2 regions of the Blastococcus sp. SYSU DS1021 genome follow, and region 1 is predicted to be linked to the other one. Evidence: riboswitches for the same ligand, from Rfam matches in the RefSeq annotation. Region 1 holds a riboswitch; the other holds the start of a gene.
The links. Region 1 has a riboswitch for S-adenosylmethionine ahead of thrC (threonine synthase). Riboswitches for the same ligand answer to the same signal wherever they lie in the genome.
Positions count from the first base shown of each region.

Region 1 (6,777 bases):
ACCGCCCACCGGAAGTCCGGCGGGGTGCGCTCCCGCCACTTCACGAACGTCTCGTGCTCCGGCAGCCGGTAGAAGGCGTTGTTGCTCTCCACGGTGGCGAAGTGCTGCACGTAGTGCTCCAGCCACAGCCGCTGCGGGAGCTTCGGCGGGTAGAAGGCGCCCCGCCAGTCGCGGTACTGCCACCCCGACGTCCCGATGATCACGGCCACGGACAGCCGCCTACCCTCCGCGGTCATGGCTGACGCACCCGCGCGCTTCAAGGACCTCTGCCTCGACGCCAACGACCACCACGCGCTCGCCGACTGGTGGTGCGCCGCCATCGGCTACGTGCGGCGCGACTCCCTCGAGGACGCCGAGAACCCGGAGGACGACGAGCCGCGCCCGCACGACTGGCCGATCCCGATCGTCGACCCGGCCGGCGAGGGACCGCTGGTGTGGATCGTCCCGGTGCCCGAGCGGAAGACCATCAAGAACCGCATGCACTTCGACGTCGTCGGTGAGACGTGGCCGCTCATCGCGGCGGGTGCGCGGATGGTGCGGGAGCAGGATGACGAGATCGAGTGGAGCGTCCTCGCCGACCCCGAGGGCAACGAGTTCTGCGTCTTCGCCCCCGAGTGAGCTGAGCTTCCGCGGCGAGGGCGCCCCGGACGCCGACAGGGGCGGCCCGCTCGGAAGCGGACCGCCCCTGCCGGGCAGTGCTGGTGGTGCAGTGCTCCTCAGCGAGGAGCGGGCGGACTCAGAAGTCCATGCCGCCCATGCCGCCCATGTCGCCACCCGGAGCGGCCGCAGCGGCCTTCTCCGGCTTGTCGGCGATGACGGCCTCGGTGGTGAGGAAGAGCGCCGCGATGGAGGCGGCGTTCTGCAGCGCCGAGCGGGTGACCTTGGCCGGGTCGATGATGCCGGCCGCGACCAGGTCCACGTACTCGCCGGTGGCGGCGTTGAGGCCCCAGCCGGTCTCCGAGTTGCGCACCTTCTCCGCCACGACGCCGCCCTCGAGGCCGGCGTTGATGGCGATCTGCTTCAGCGGCGCCTCGAGCGCGACGCGCACGATGTTGGCACCGGTCGCCTCGTCACCCTCGAGCTCGAGCTTGTCGAACGCGACGGCCGTGGCCTGCGCGAGAGCGACGCCACCACCGGCGACGATGCCCTCCTCGACGGCGGCCTTGGCGTTGCGCACCGCGTCCTCGATGCGGTGCTTGCGCTCCTTGAGCTCGACCTCGGTCGCGGCGCCGGCCTTGATGACGGCCACGCCACCGGCCAGCTTGGCCAGGCGCTCCTGCAGCTTCTCCCGGTCGTAGTCGGAGTCCGACCGCTCGATCTCGCTGCGGATCTGGTTGACCCGGCCCTGGATCTGGTCGGTGTCACCCGCACCCTCGACGATCGTCGTCTCGTCCTTGGTGACGACGACCTTGCGAGCCCGGCCGAGCAGCTCGAGGTCGGCGGTGTCGAGCTTGAGGCCGACCTCCTCGCTGATGACCTGGCCACCGGTGAGGATGGCGATGTCGCCCAGCATGGCCTTGCGGCGGTCACCGAAGCCCGGGGCCTTGACGGCGACGGACTTGAAGGTGCCGCGGATCTTGTTCACGACCAGGGTCGCGAGGGCCTCGCCCTCGACGTCCTCGCTGATGATGGCCAGCGGCTTGCCCGACTGCATGACCTTCTCCAGCAGCGGGAGCAGGTCCTTGACCGAGCTGATCTTCGAGTTGACGACGAGCACGTACGGGTCGTCGAGGACGGCCTCCATGCGCTCGGTGTCGGTGACGAAGTAGGGCGAGATGTAGCCCTTGTCGAAGCGCATGCCCTCGGTGAGCTCGAGCTCGAGGCCGAAGGTGTTGCTCTCCTCGACGGTGATGACACCTTCCTTGCCCACCTTGTCCATCGCCTCGGCGATGAGCTCACCGATGGCGGGGTCGGCGGCGGAGATCGACGCGGTGGCGGCGATCTGCTCCTTGGTCTCGACGTCCTTGGCCGTGGAGAGCAGGTACTCGCTGACCGAGGCGACGGCCTTCTCGATGCCCTTCTTCAGGGCCATCGGGTTCGCGCCGGCGGCGACGTTGCGCAGACCCTCGCGGACGAGCGCCTGGGCGAGCACGGTGGCGGTGGTGGTGCCGTCACCCGCGACGTCGTCGGTCTTCTTCGCGACCTCCTTGACGAGCTCGGCCCCGATCTTCTCCCACGGGTCCTCGAGCTCGATCTCCTTGGCGATGCTCACACCATCGTTGGTGATGGTGGGCGCGCCCCACTTCTTCTCAAGAACGACGTTCCGGCCACGGGGGCCGAGGGTCACCTTGACGGCGTCGGCGAGGGTGTTCATCCCTCGCTCGAGGCCGCGGCGCGCCTCTTCGTTGAACGCGATCATCTTGGCCATGTGGTGATGTCCTCCGAGCATGGATCGCTGCACGGCCGGGTTCGGCGCCCGCGACGGACGACACCAGCGACGTGGACGCTCCGTCGGCCCACGGACCGGTGCCTCACCGTTCCGACCTGATTGGCACTCAGGAGCCCTGAGTGCCAGAACTGAGTCTGGCACTCGACCCCTGCGAGTGCAAGAACGGGGTCCCTCGACCGGCTGTTCCCACCCCCCGGGGGGCTCTCACCGGGGCGGGCTGGTCCGCGGCACCTGGTCGACCGCCGCCATCACCCGGACAGCAAGCCTGCCGGAAGGGCGCACGCGGTGGGAACCGAGCCCCCGGAACGACCGAGGCCCGGTCCCCCGTGGGGAACCGGGCCTCGGCCGGTGTTGCCGAGTGGTTCTCAGGCGCTGCGGACGGCGTCGGCCTGGGGGCCCTTGGCGCCCTGGACGACCTCGAACTCGACCCGCTGCCCCTCGTCGAGGCTCTTGTACCCGTCCATCTGGATGGACGAGTAGTGGACGAAGACGTCCTCGCCGCCGTCGACTGCGATGAAGCCGAAGCCCTTCTCGGCGTTGAACCACTTCACGGTGCCCTGTGCCACGTGTGCTCCCACGTTTCGTGCGTGCGGCGCCCCATCGCTCTCGATGTGGCGGGGTCTCGCTCTTCCGCCCGCCGAACACGAACGTGGAACTCGAACCGCGCGAGACGGTACAGCAGAGAAGCGCAGGTGACAGCCCCACGCGCGCACGACGCACCCGGATCCGGCGACGACGTCGCCCGGACCGGGGAACCGGCCCGGACTCTACGCTCCCGCCGGACGGACCGCTCAGCCGATGAGGCCGGCCGCCCGCACCGACTTCAGCGACGGCTCGACCCGGTGCGTGGGGCCGACGACCGGCTCCAGCGGGTCGAGGGTCTTCAGGCCCTCCCCGGTGTTGAGGACGACGGTCTCCTTGGCCGGGTCCAGCTGACCGCCCTCCACCAGCTTGCGCAGCACGGCGACGGTCACCCCGCCCGCGGTCTCGGCGAAGACGCCGGTCGTACGGGCCAGGTCGCGGATGCCCTGGACGATCTCGTCGTCCCCGACCCGGGCGACCGAGCCGCCGGTGCGGCGGATCGCGTCGAGCGCGTAGGGGCCATCGGCCGGGTTGCCGATGTTCAGCGACTTGGCGATGCCGGTGGGCTTCACCGGCTTCACGACGTCCCACCCGTTGTCGAAGGCGGTGGCGATCGGGTCGCAGCCGGCCGACTGCGCACCGAAGATCGTCCACTCGGTCGCCTCGACGATGCCCGCGGCACTGAGCTCGCGGAAGGCCTTGTCCACCTTGGTGAGCAGCGACCCCGACGCCATGGGGATGACGACCTGGGCCGGGATCCGCCAGCCGAGCTGCTCGGCGATCTCGTAGCCCATCGTCTTGGAGCCCTCGGCGTAGTAGGGCCGCACGTTCTGGTTGACGAAGGCGGTGTCCTCGAACTCGTCGGTCTCGGCGAGCTCGCTGGTCAGCCGGTTGACGTCGTCGTAGGAGCCGTCGACGGCGACCAGGGTCTGGCCGTAGACGGCCGACTGGACGACCTTGCCGGGCTCCAGGTCGCTCGGGATGAAGACGAACGACGGCAGGCCGACGCGGGCGGCGTGCGCGGCCACCGAGTTGGCCAGGTTGCCGGTGGAGGCGGCGGCGATCTTCGTGTACCCGAGCCCCTTGGCGGCGGTCGCGGCGAGGCTGACCACGCGGTCCTTGAAGGAGTGGGTGGGGTTGGCCGAGTCGTCCTTCACCCACAGCCCGCCGGTGAGGCCCAGCTCGGCGGCGAGCCGGTCGGCGCGGACCAGCGGGGTCATGCCCGGGTCCAGCGAGACGCGGTCGGCCGGGTGCTGACCCACCGGCAGGAGGGCCACGTAGCGCCAGATGTTCTGCGGCCCGGCCTCGATCTGCTCGCGGGTCACCGCCTTCATCAGCTCGGGGTCGTAGTCGACCTCCAGGGGCCCGAAGCACTCGGCGCAGGCGTGCTCGGCGATGAGCCCGAACGTGGCGCCGCAGTTGCGGCAGACGAGCCCGCGGGCGGGACACGGGGGCACGGGGCCACCGGCGCTGGAGTCGGCCTGGACGGATCCGGGAGCGGTGAGGGTCATGCGACGACTACCTCCTCATCTTCCCCGCAGCGGGCCGTCGAGCCGCGCGGGACGGAATTGGCACCTCCCGCTGCACGTGCGCGCAGGCGGCGGTTGCCGGGGCTTCGTCGGGCCGTGTCCCTCTGCCCCTCTGGATGAGTGAACGGCGTGAACTGTACCCAGTCGCGAGCCGGGCCCAGCGGCCGGACAGGATGGCCTGGTGAGCGCGCGCGTCGTCTACACCGACCTCGACGGCACGATGGTGGGGCCGCGGGGCTCCTTCTGGCACACGGCCGGGCGGGAGCTGACCGACGGGCCGGCCGCCGCATTGCTCGACCTGCACCGCGCCGGAGTGGCGTTGGTGCTGGTCAGCGGCCGGACGTACGAGCAGGTGGTGGAGGCCGCGCGGATCTTCGCCGCCGACGGCGCCATCGCCGAACTGGGCGCCACGATCGGCTGGGGCTCCGGGCGGAACACCCACCGCCTGCGCGGCGCGCTGCCCGAGGAGTACGGCGACCGCACGCCGATGGAGGTGATGGCCGAGCTCGGCGTCGTCGAGGAGCTGATCGCCGAGCACCCGGGGCGACTGGAGTGGCACGCCCCGTGGCACGCCACGCACGCCACCGATGCGCTGCTGCGCGGCCGGGTCGACGCCCTCGCCGTCGACGCCTGGCTGGCCGAGCGGGGCGTGGGCTGGCTGACGCTCAAGGACAACGGCGCGATCCCTGCGGCCTCCTGGATGGGCCTGGACGACGACGCCGCGCCGCCGCGGGTCTACCACCTGATGCCGCGCGGGATCTCCAAGGGCGCGGCGATCGCCTGGGACCTGGAGCGGCGCGGCCTCACCCCCGCCGATGCCGTCGCGATCGGGGACAGCGTCAGCGACCTCGACATGGCGCCCGCGGTGGGCCGGCTGTGGATCACCGCGAACGGGGGCGCCGTGGACGGGATGGCCGAGCTGCTGTCCGCCGTCCCCAACGTGACGGTCACCGACGCCCCCATGGGCGAGGGCTGGGCCCAGGCGGTACGCGCGTCCCTGTGAGCGCTCAGCTGCTCCCGCCGCTCCCCGCACGGGACCGTCCGGCGACCAGCACACCGACGAGGACGGCCACCAGCACGATGACCACCAGCTCGACGGAGCCGATCGCGCCGAGCAGTGGCAACAGCAGGAGCAGGACGACGAAGCAGACGACCCCGGCCACGAGACCCCACAGTCCGCTCATGCAGGACAAGCTACGTCGGCGACGGCCTTGCGGGCAGGGGGTCAGCTGGTGACGTCGCGGCGGGCGAAGTGGCGGAAGCCGAGCGCCGTGAAGACGGCGATGTAGACCAGCGACTGGATCACGCCGCGGAACAGGTCGCCGTCGTCGACCGGCGTCTGCAGCAGGTCGGTCCAGGCGAACTCCTCCGCCGTCGGGAACCAGTCGCGGATCGACCCGAGCTGCTCAACCTGGTCGAGGATGGCGAAGACGAACATGGTGAACACCGCGCCACCGACCGCCGCCAGCGGTGCGTCGGTGATGGTGGAGAACCAGAACGCCAGCGCGCCGACGACGAGCAGGTGGATGGCCAGGTAGCCGAGCATCCCGGCCAGCCGCAGCATGCCCTCGCCCTGGTCGATCCCCACCCCGACCGGCGTCCGGATGTCGTCGAAGCCGAACGCGATCCCACCGGCGACCACAGCAACCGCGGCGAGCGTGAGCAGCGCCGCCACCGACTGCACGAGGGCGGCCAGCCACTTCTGCCGCAGCAGCCGCATCCGCGGGATCGGCGTAGCCAGGGCGTACCGCAACGAGCCCCACTGCGCCTCGACGGCCACGGTGTCGCCGAAGAAGAGCGCGTAGACCACCACGAGGAAGAAGCTGGTCGTCGCGAACAGCACGAACAGGGTGAAGTTCAGCCCGCTCGCCGTCGCGACGTCGACCAGGTTGATCCGGTTGTTCTCCGCCGCCTCCTCGCTGGCGCCCAGCTGGAGGGCGGCGATGAGCACCAGCGGGAGCGCCACCATGAGCGCGAACACGCCGATCGTGCGGCGGCGCTTGAACTGCCGGCGCAGCTCCACCGACAGCCGGAGCGTCCGCTCCGGCCGGTAGCCGGCGACCGCGCCGGTCGACTGCACGTGCTCGGAGTCCACGGATCGACTGGTCGTGCTCATGACTCCCCCACCAGGGCCAGGAAGGCGTCCTCCAGGCGTCGTCGCGGCGTGAACTGCTCGACGGCGATACCGGCGGACACCAGCGCCTGCAGCACGTCGGCGCGGCGGGCGCCGTCCAGCTCGGCGACCAGGCCGTCGTCGCCGCGCGCGCCGGTGACCCC
Region 1 is NZ_JBJHAL010000004.1:69,288-76,064, forward strand. It holds gene ACI8AP_RS04255 (DUF72 domain-containing protein) at 1-236, opposite strand, end outside; gene ACI8AP_RS04260 (VOC family protein) at 235-618, shown strand; gene groL (chaperonin GroEL) at 737-2,368, opposite strand; gene ACI8AP_RS04270 (cold-shock protein) at 2,755-2,955, opposite strand; gene thrC (threonine synthase) at 3,181-4,482, opposite strand; SAM riboswitch class I at 4,495-4,623, opposite strand; gene ACI8AP_RS04280 (HAD family hydrolase) at 4,682-5,503, shown strand; gene ACI8AP_RS04285 (hypothetical protein) at 5,508-5,684, opposite strand; gene ACI8AP_RS04290 (ABC transporter permease) at 5,726-6,616, opposite strand; gene ACI8AP_RS04295 (alpha/beta fold hydrolase) at 6,613-6,777, opposite strand, start outside.

Region 2 (6,777 bases), on a different contig from region 1:
AGGAGTCGTCCAGCCGCTGGCCGCGCCCGTCGATCCAGCCGAAGCACAGGGCCGACTCGACGACCTGCGCCGCGGTGACGGAGGGGATGCCCGAGCCCTTGCGGGCGATCTGCACGTAGAGCCCCGGGGCGGTGGCGTGGTGGGCCTCCAGCCAGGCCTCCAGGGCGGGCTGGTCGGCGAACGGCAGCATCGGCAGATCCGTCGGCGCGGGCACGGCCCCATCCTGGACCCGCGGTACGACGGGTTCCGGAGATGTCAGCCCGCCAGCAGCTCGCGCAGCAGCGCGTCCACCGCGGGGCCCTCGACGAGGAAGCCGTCGTGGCCGTACGGGGAGGAGATCAGCCGCAGCGGGACGCCGAGCGCGTCGGCCACCCGCTGCTGCTGCTCCGGGGGGTACAGCCGGTCGCTGTCCACGCCGGCGACGAGCGCGCGGGCGGTCACCCGGGCCAGCGCCGCCTCGACGCCGCCGCGGCCCCGGCCGACGTCCCAGCTGTTCATCGCCTCGGTGAGGAGCACGTAGCTGCCGGCGTCGAACCGGCCGGTCAGCTTCGCCCCGTGGTGCTGCAGGTAGGAGGCGACCGCGTAGCGGCCGTCCTCCTGCACCCGGGTGCCGAAGCGCGCCTCCAGCTCCGCCGCGCTGCGGTAGGTGAGGTGGGCGATCCGCCGGGCGACGTCCAGGCCGTCCGCCGGCGGGTCGGCGAGCGGGTAGTCCCCGCCCCGCCAGCGGGGGTCGGCCCGCACGGCCGCCTGCTGCGTGGTCTGGGTGCCGATCTGGTCGGCCGAGGCGACGGCGGTCGAGGCGAGGAAGAAGAGCGCGGCCACCCGGCCGGGGAACGCGACCGCCCACTCCAGCGCCCGCATACCGCCCATCGAGCCGCCGGCGACGCACGCCCAGCGCCGCACGCCGAGCGCGTCGGCCAGGGCCGCCTCGGCGCGCACCTGGTCGCCGACGGTCACCCCGGGGAAGCGTGACCCCCACGGGGCGCCGTCGGGGGCGGCCGACGACGGCCCCGTCGTCCCCTGGCAGCCACCGAGCACGTTGGCGCAGACGACGAAGAACCGCTCGGTGTCCAGGGCGGCACCCGGGCCGACCACGCCGCTCCACCAGCCGGGCGTCGGGTGGCCGGGCCCGGCCGGCCCGACGACGTGGCTGTCACCGGTGAGCGCGTGCTCGATCAGCACCGCGTTCCCGCCGTCGGGCGCGAGCGTGCCCCAGCACTCGTAGGCGATGCGCACGCCGGGCAGGCTCCCGCCGCGTTCCAGCTCGAACGGGCCGGGCAGGTCGAGGAACCGGCGGTCGCCCGCCGGGTCGCCCTCGACCCACCCGCCCACCGTCAGGCCGACTTGGCGGCGCGGAACCCGGCCTCCAGGTCGGCGAGGATGTCCTCGATGCCCTCCAGGCCGACGGCGAGGCGCACCAGACCCGGCGTGACCCCGGTGGTCAGCTGCTCCTCGGGCGTGAGCTGGGAGTGCGTCGTGGAGGCGGGGTGGATGACCAGGCTGCGCACGTCGCCGATGTTGGCGACGTGGCTGTGCAGCTCCAGCGCCTCCACGAACCGCTTGCCGGCCTCGACGCCGCCGTGCAGCTCGAAGGTGAGGACGGCGCCGGCTCCCTTCGGCGCGTACTTCTGCTGCGCCGCGTGCCACGGCGAGGACGCCAGCCCCGGGTAGTTCACCCGCTCGACGGCGTCGTGGCCCTCGAGGAACTCGGCCACCCGCTGCGCGTTGGCGACGTGCCGCTCCATGCGCAGCGACAGCGTCTCGATGCCCTGCACCACGAGGAAGGCGTTGAACGGCGAGACCGCCGGCCCCAGGTCGCGCAGCAGCTGCACCCGGGCCTTGAGCACGAACGCCGGCGCGCCGAGGTCGGCGTAGACGACCCCGTGGTACGTCGGGTCGGCGGTGGTGAACATCGGGTGCCGGCCGCCGGTCCAGTCGAACGTGCCGCCGTCGACGATGAGCCCGGCGATGACGGTCCCGTGGCCGCCGAGGTACTTGGTGGCCGAGTGGACGACGACGTCGGCGCCGAACTCCAGCGGGCGGATCAGGTACGGCGTCGCGATGGTGTTGTCGACGATCAGCGGGACGCCGTTGCGGTGGGCGACACCGGCGACGGTCTCGATGTCGAGGATGTCGCCCTTCGGGTTGCCGATCGACTCGGCGAAGAACGCCCGGGTGTTCTCCTGGACGAGGGACTGCCAGTTCTCCGGGTCGTCGGGGTCCTCGACGAAGGAGACGGTGATGCCCATCTTCGGCAGCGAGTGGTGCAGCAGGTTGTAGGTGCCGCCGTAGAGCGAGGCGGACGCCACGATGTGGTCGCCGGCCTCGGCGAGGTTGAGGATCGCCAGGGTCTCCGCGGCCTGCCCGGAGGCGACGGCGAGCGCGGCGACGCCGCCCTCCAGCGACGCGACGCGCTGCTCCAGCGCGTCCTGCGTCGGGTTCATGATCCGCGTGTAGATGTTGCCCATCTCGGCCAGCGCGAACAGGTCCGCGGCGTGCTGGGTGTCGCGGAACTGGTAGGCCGTCGTCGCGTAGATGGGCAGTGCCCGGGCACCGGTGGCCGGGTCCGGGCTCGTGCCGGCGTGGATCTGCCGGGTCTCGAAGCTCCAGCTCTGCGGGTCGGTCATGCGCCGTCTCCTCTCGCTCGCGGAGACCCGCGGCGCACGGGAGCTCCGTCCTTGCCGGGGGGCGGGCGCCTCCCGGCCGGCTCTTCCCCTGGAGCACCTCAGACGGAGTAGAGGTTGCCGGGCAGCCAGCCAGGTGCTTCGCGCTGCCTCTCAGGAGCCGAGGTGATCCTAGGACGCGCCGCAGGGGAGTGCGCGCCGCCCCCGTGGCGGGACGGATGTCCCACGTGAAACACCGGCCCCGTCGGTCACCCGGTCGGGGAGGCGGGGTCCGTCTCGTCGCCGGTGCCCCCCGTGTCGCCGGTCGGCTCCGGTCCGGTGGTCTCCGGAGCCGTCGTGGTCGGCTCGGTGGTCGGGGACGGCGAGTCGGTCGTCGGGGTGCTGGGCCGGGACGTCGTCGTCGGGGCCGGCTCCGTCTCCTCGGTGGTCGTCGGCTCCGTCTCCTCGGTGGTGACCGGCTCGGTCTCCTCGGCCTGCTCGGTGACCTGGCCCCGGGTGTCCGGCTCGCCGGGGGCCGGCGGCTTGACGTTGAGGTACAGCGCGAAGACGGAGACGAACAGCACGGCGAGCACGACCGTGGAGGTGCGCGCCCGGCCCAGGTGCTTGGGCACGGCCGACCACCAGCGGTGGCGCGGCGCCGCGGTCGTGCCGGTGGGCGCCCCGGCATCGGCGGCCGCGGCGGCGGGCGCCGTGCTGACGACGGGTTCGTCGGAGGCCCGGGCGGTGGCGTCGGTCGGGTCGCGGCGCTCGTCGGGGGCGGTCACGAAACCTCCTCCTGGACGGCGGTCGCGCCGTCCCGCGCCGCGACCGAGGTGGTGGGCTGCGGCACCTGCATGCCCTGGCTGCGGAAGGCCTGGACGATGCGCGCCCGCAGGTCGCGGCCGACCTCGAACTGCTTGCCGGGGAGCGTGCGGGCGACCACCCGTACGTTCACCTCGTCCAGGCCGAGGGTCTCCACCCCCATGACCGTGGGCGGGTCGAGCAGCAGCGGCCGCATCGCCGGGTCCCGGAACGCCTCCCGGCCCACCTCCCGCAGGATCTCGTTGGCCCGGTTCACGTCCACCGTGGTCGGCACCGGCACGTCGACGACGGCGCGCGCCCAGTCGCGGGACAGGTTCACGACCTTGACGATCTGGCCGTTGGGCACGGTCACGACCTCGCCGTTGGGCGAGCGCACCCGCGTGACGCGCAGGGTGACGTCCTCGACGGTGCCGTTCGCCGGGTCGCCACCGCCCACGACCTGGATGGAGACGACGTCGCCGAACCCGTACTGGCGCTCGGTGATGATGAAGAAGCCGGCCAGCACGTCACCGACGATGCGCTGGGCGCCGAAGCCCAGGCCCACGCCGAGCACCGTGGCAGGCGCGACCAGGCCGGTCACCGGGATGCCGAGCCGGTCGAGGATGAAGAAGACCGAGATCGAGTAGATGAGCACGACCGCCGCCCAGGTGAGCACCTGGGTCAGCGAGTGGCGGTGCTTGGCCGCCTCCGACCGGACCAGCGCGTCCCCGCCGGTGGAGTTCCGGTCGATCCGGTCGGTGATCTTGTCGCCCACCCAGCCGACGAAGCGGGCGAGCAGGACCGAGCCGAGGACGATCAGCACCACTTCGAGACCCCGCCCGGACAGCCAGTCCAGCACGTCTCTCAGCGCGTCCACGGGGCGGCACTCCGATCATCGGGGGAAGCGGCCTCTCCACCTTGCGCACCGCCGCCCGGCGATGCCAGCCCGACCCGCCGCCCAGTGCCGGTGGTGACGGAGACATCGCTCACGGCGTCTCCCGCGGCTCGACGAACAGCGACTGCGTGGACCGCCCGATCGGGCCGTCGACGTCGAAGAGGACCGCGAAGCACTGCGCCGCCCCGGTGCCGCCGTGCACGGTCTCGGCGGCCATCCCCAGCCACTCCCCGCGCGGGGGTCGGTGCAGCGCCACGGAGAGGTCGACGTTGGCGAACGTGGCGCGCGTCCAGTCGAGGCTGGCGGAGATGCCGCTCGCGGCGTCGGTCATGACCAGCAGGTGCTGCAGCGGCGTCATCGGCTCTCCGGCGACCAACTCGCACTCGGGGCGGGTCCAGGCCGTGGCCGGCCCCGGGCCGTTGAAGGTCCCCGCGGCGAACCGCCACTCCAGCGCCCGGTGGTAGGCGATCTCGGTGGTGAAGAACCCCGCCCGCTCGGGGCGGCTCTCCTCGGGTCCGGACGGCGCCGGGTGCGGCTGCCCGGTCGCCGGGGCGGCGTCGTCGCGGGAACGCATCCGCCAGGCCGACAGCCGCATGAGCGGGCGGTCGTCGCCGGTGTCGAGGACCGCCTCCACCAGCTCGATCCGCCGGCCGGGGCGGATCACCGAGGTGCGCACCCGCACCGGGCCGACCGGGACCGGCGCCAGGATGTCGTAGGCCAGCCGCACGGTCTGCCCGCCGACGATCCCGCCGGCCCGCTCGACGGCGCGCAGGAGCAGGGCGGCGGGCGGCCCCGCGTGCTGGTGGGCGGCGTCCCAGGGGCCGATGGTCAGGGCCGTGGCGGTGAATCCGTCGCCGTCGGGCAGGTAGAGGGCCTCGGGCACGTCCATGGACGGAAGTCTGTCGCCGTCGGTCGCCGCTCCGGGCGCCGGGTCTCCCGCGACGCCTCCGGTGCGTGCTGCCGCGGTGCCGCGCCGTCACAGCACGCCTGCCGGGCGTGGCTCTTCGGCCGATCCGGTATCGCAATCCGTTGTACCGCCGGACCGTCGTCCGTACGGTCCGCACGACGGGGGCAGCGACCGTCGGCACGAGGGGGAACACGGATGGTGCGGGCGCACGAGTGGGACATCAGCCGGCGGCTGTCCAGGCCACCCGGGGGGCGCCGACCGTGGTGGGTGTCGCACCCCGCTCCGGAGCCGGCCAGGCTCCGCCTGCAGTGGGAGGCGGCCGGCGGCCACGCCCTCGTCGTGGTGGACGGGGACATCGACCTGGTGACCGCGCCGCAGCTGGAGGCGTTCGTCGCCGAGCGCCCGCTCGCCGGCTGCACGGTCCTCGAGCTCGACCTCGGTGGCGTCCCCTCGATGGGCTCGGGGGGGCTCTCGGTGCTCATCGGCGTCCGCCGGTGGTGCCTCCAGCGCGGCATCGACCTGCTGCTGCGCAACGCCCAGCCCTCGGTGTGGCGGGTGTTCGAGGCGACGGGGCTGGACGCCGTCTTCACCGCCTCCGGTCGCGAGTCGCACCCGCCGGCGCACCAGCTCGCCCTCTTCTGAGCCGGTAGGTGTCTCGGCCGCGGTAGCCCGCTACCGTGCGCGCGTGCCCCGTACCGTCCGCCCCGGCCTCGGGTACGCGCTGACCCTCGCGGCGGCGGCGTTCTTCGCGGTCAACGGCACCGTCTCCACGCTCGCCCTCCAGGCCGGTCTCTCCGCGCCGCGGTTGACCGCGTTGCGGTGCACCGGCGCAGCCGTGGCCCTGCTCGCGGTCCTGCTGGTGGTGGCCCCGGGCCGGCTGCGGGTCGCCCGCCGGGAGCTTCCGCTGCTGGCGGTCCTCGGCGTCGTCGGGATCGCCATGACGCAGTACCTCTTCTACGTGGCCATCGGTCGCCTGCCCGTGGGCATCGCGCTCGTCTTCGAGTTCACCGGGACCGTGCTCATCGCCGTCTACGTGTGGCTCGTCCGCCGCGAGAAGGTGCGCCGCCGGGTGTGGGCGGCCCTGGTGCTGTCGTTGTCCGGGCTGGCCCTGGTGACCGAGATCTGGACCGGAGGCGGTTCGCTCGACGTGCTCGGCGTCGCAGCGGGCCTCGGCGCCGCCGTGGCTCTGGCGACCTACTACCTCATCGGCGAACGGGGCACCGTGTCGCGGGACCCCGTCACCCTCACCTGCTGGGCCTTCGTCGCCGCCGCCGTCTTCTGGGCGGTGGCCGCGCCGTGGTGGCAGTTCGATGCCGCGGTGCTCGGCCGCGACGTGCCCGTCTCGATCGGCTCCCTCGAGCTCCCGCTGTGGGTCCTGGTGGCCTGGATCGCGGTGATGGGCGCGGTCGTGCCGTTCGGGCTGTCGATCGCCGCCCTGCGCCACCTGCCGCCGACCGCGGCGGGGCTGGTGGCCACGGCGGAGCCGGTGTTCGCCTCCGTCGTCGCCTGGCTGTGGGTCGAGCAGGTCCTCACCGCCTGGCAGGTCGTGGGTGGCGCCGTCGTCCTCACGG
Region 2 is NZ_JBJHAL010000039.1:17,482-24,258, forward strand. It holds gene ACI8AP_RS20405 (YdeI/OmpD-associated family protein) at 1-214, opposite strand, end outside; gene metX (homoserine O-acetyltransferase MetX) at 256-1,332, opposite strand; gene ACI8AP_RS20415 (bifunctional o-acetylhomoserine/o-acetylserine sulfhydrylase) at 1,335-2,627, opposite strand; SAM riboswitch class IV at 2,670-2,785, opposite strand; gene ACI8AP_RS20420 (hypothetical protein) at 2,873-3,388, opposite strand; gene ACI8AP_RS20425 (mechanosensitive ion channel family protein) at 3,385-4,281, opposite strand; gene ACI8AP_RS20430 (thioesterase family protein) at 4,391-5,188, opposite strand; gene ACI8AP_RS20435 (STAS domain-containing protein) at 5,402-5,848, shown strand; gene ACI8AP_RS20440 (EamA family transporter) at 5,892-6,777, shown strand, end outside.
Region 2: another riboswitch for S-adenosylmethionine. It lies ahead of ACI8AP_RS20415 (bifunctional o-acetylhomoserine/o-acetylserine sulfhydrylase); the one in region 1 lies ahead of thrC (threonine synthase).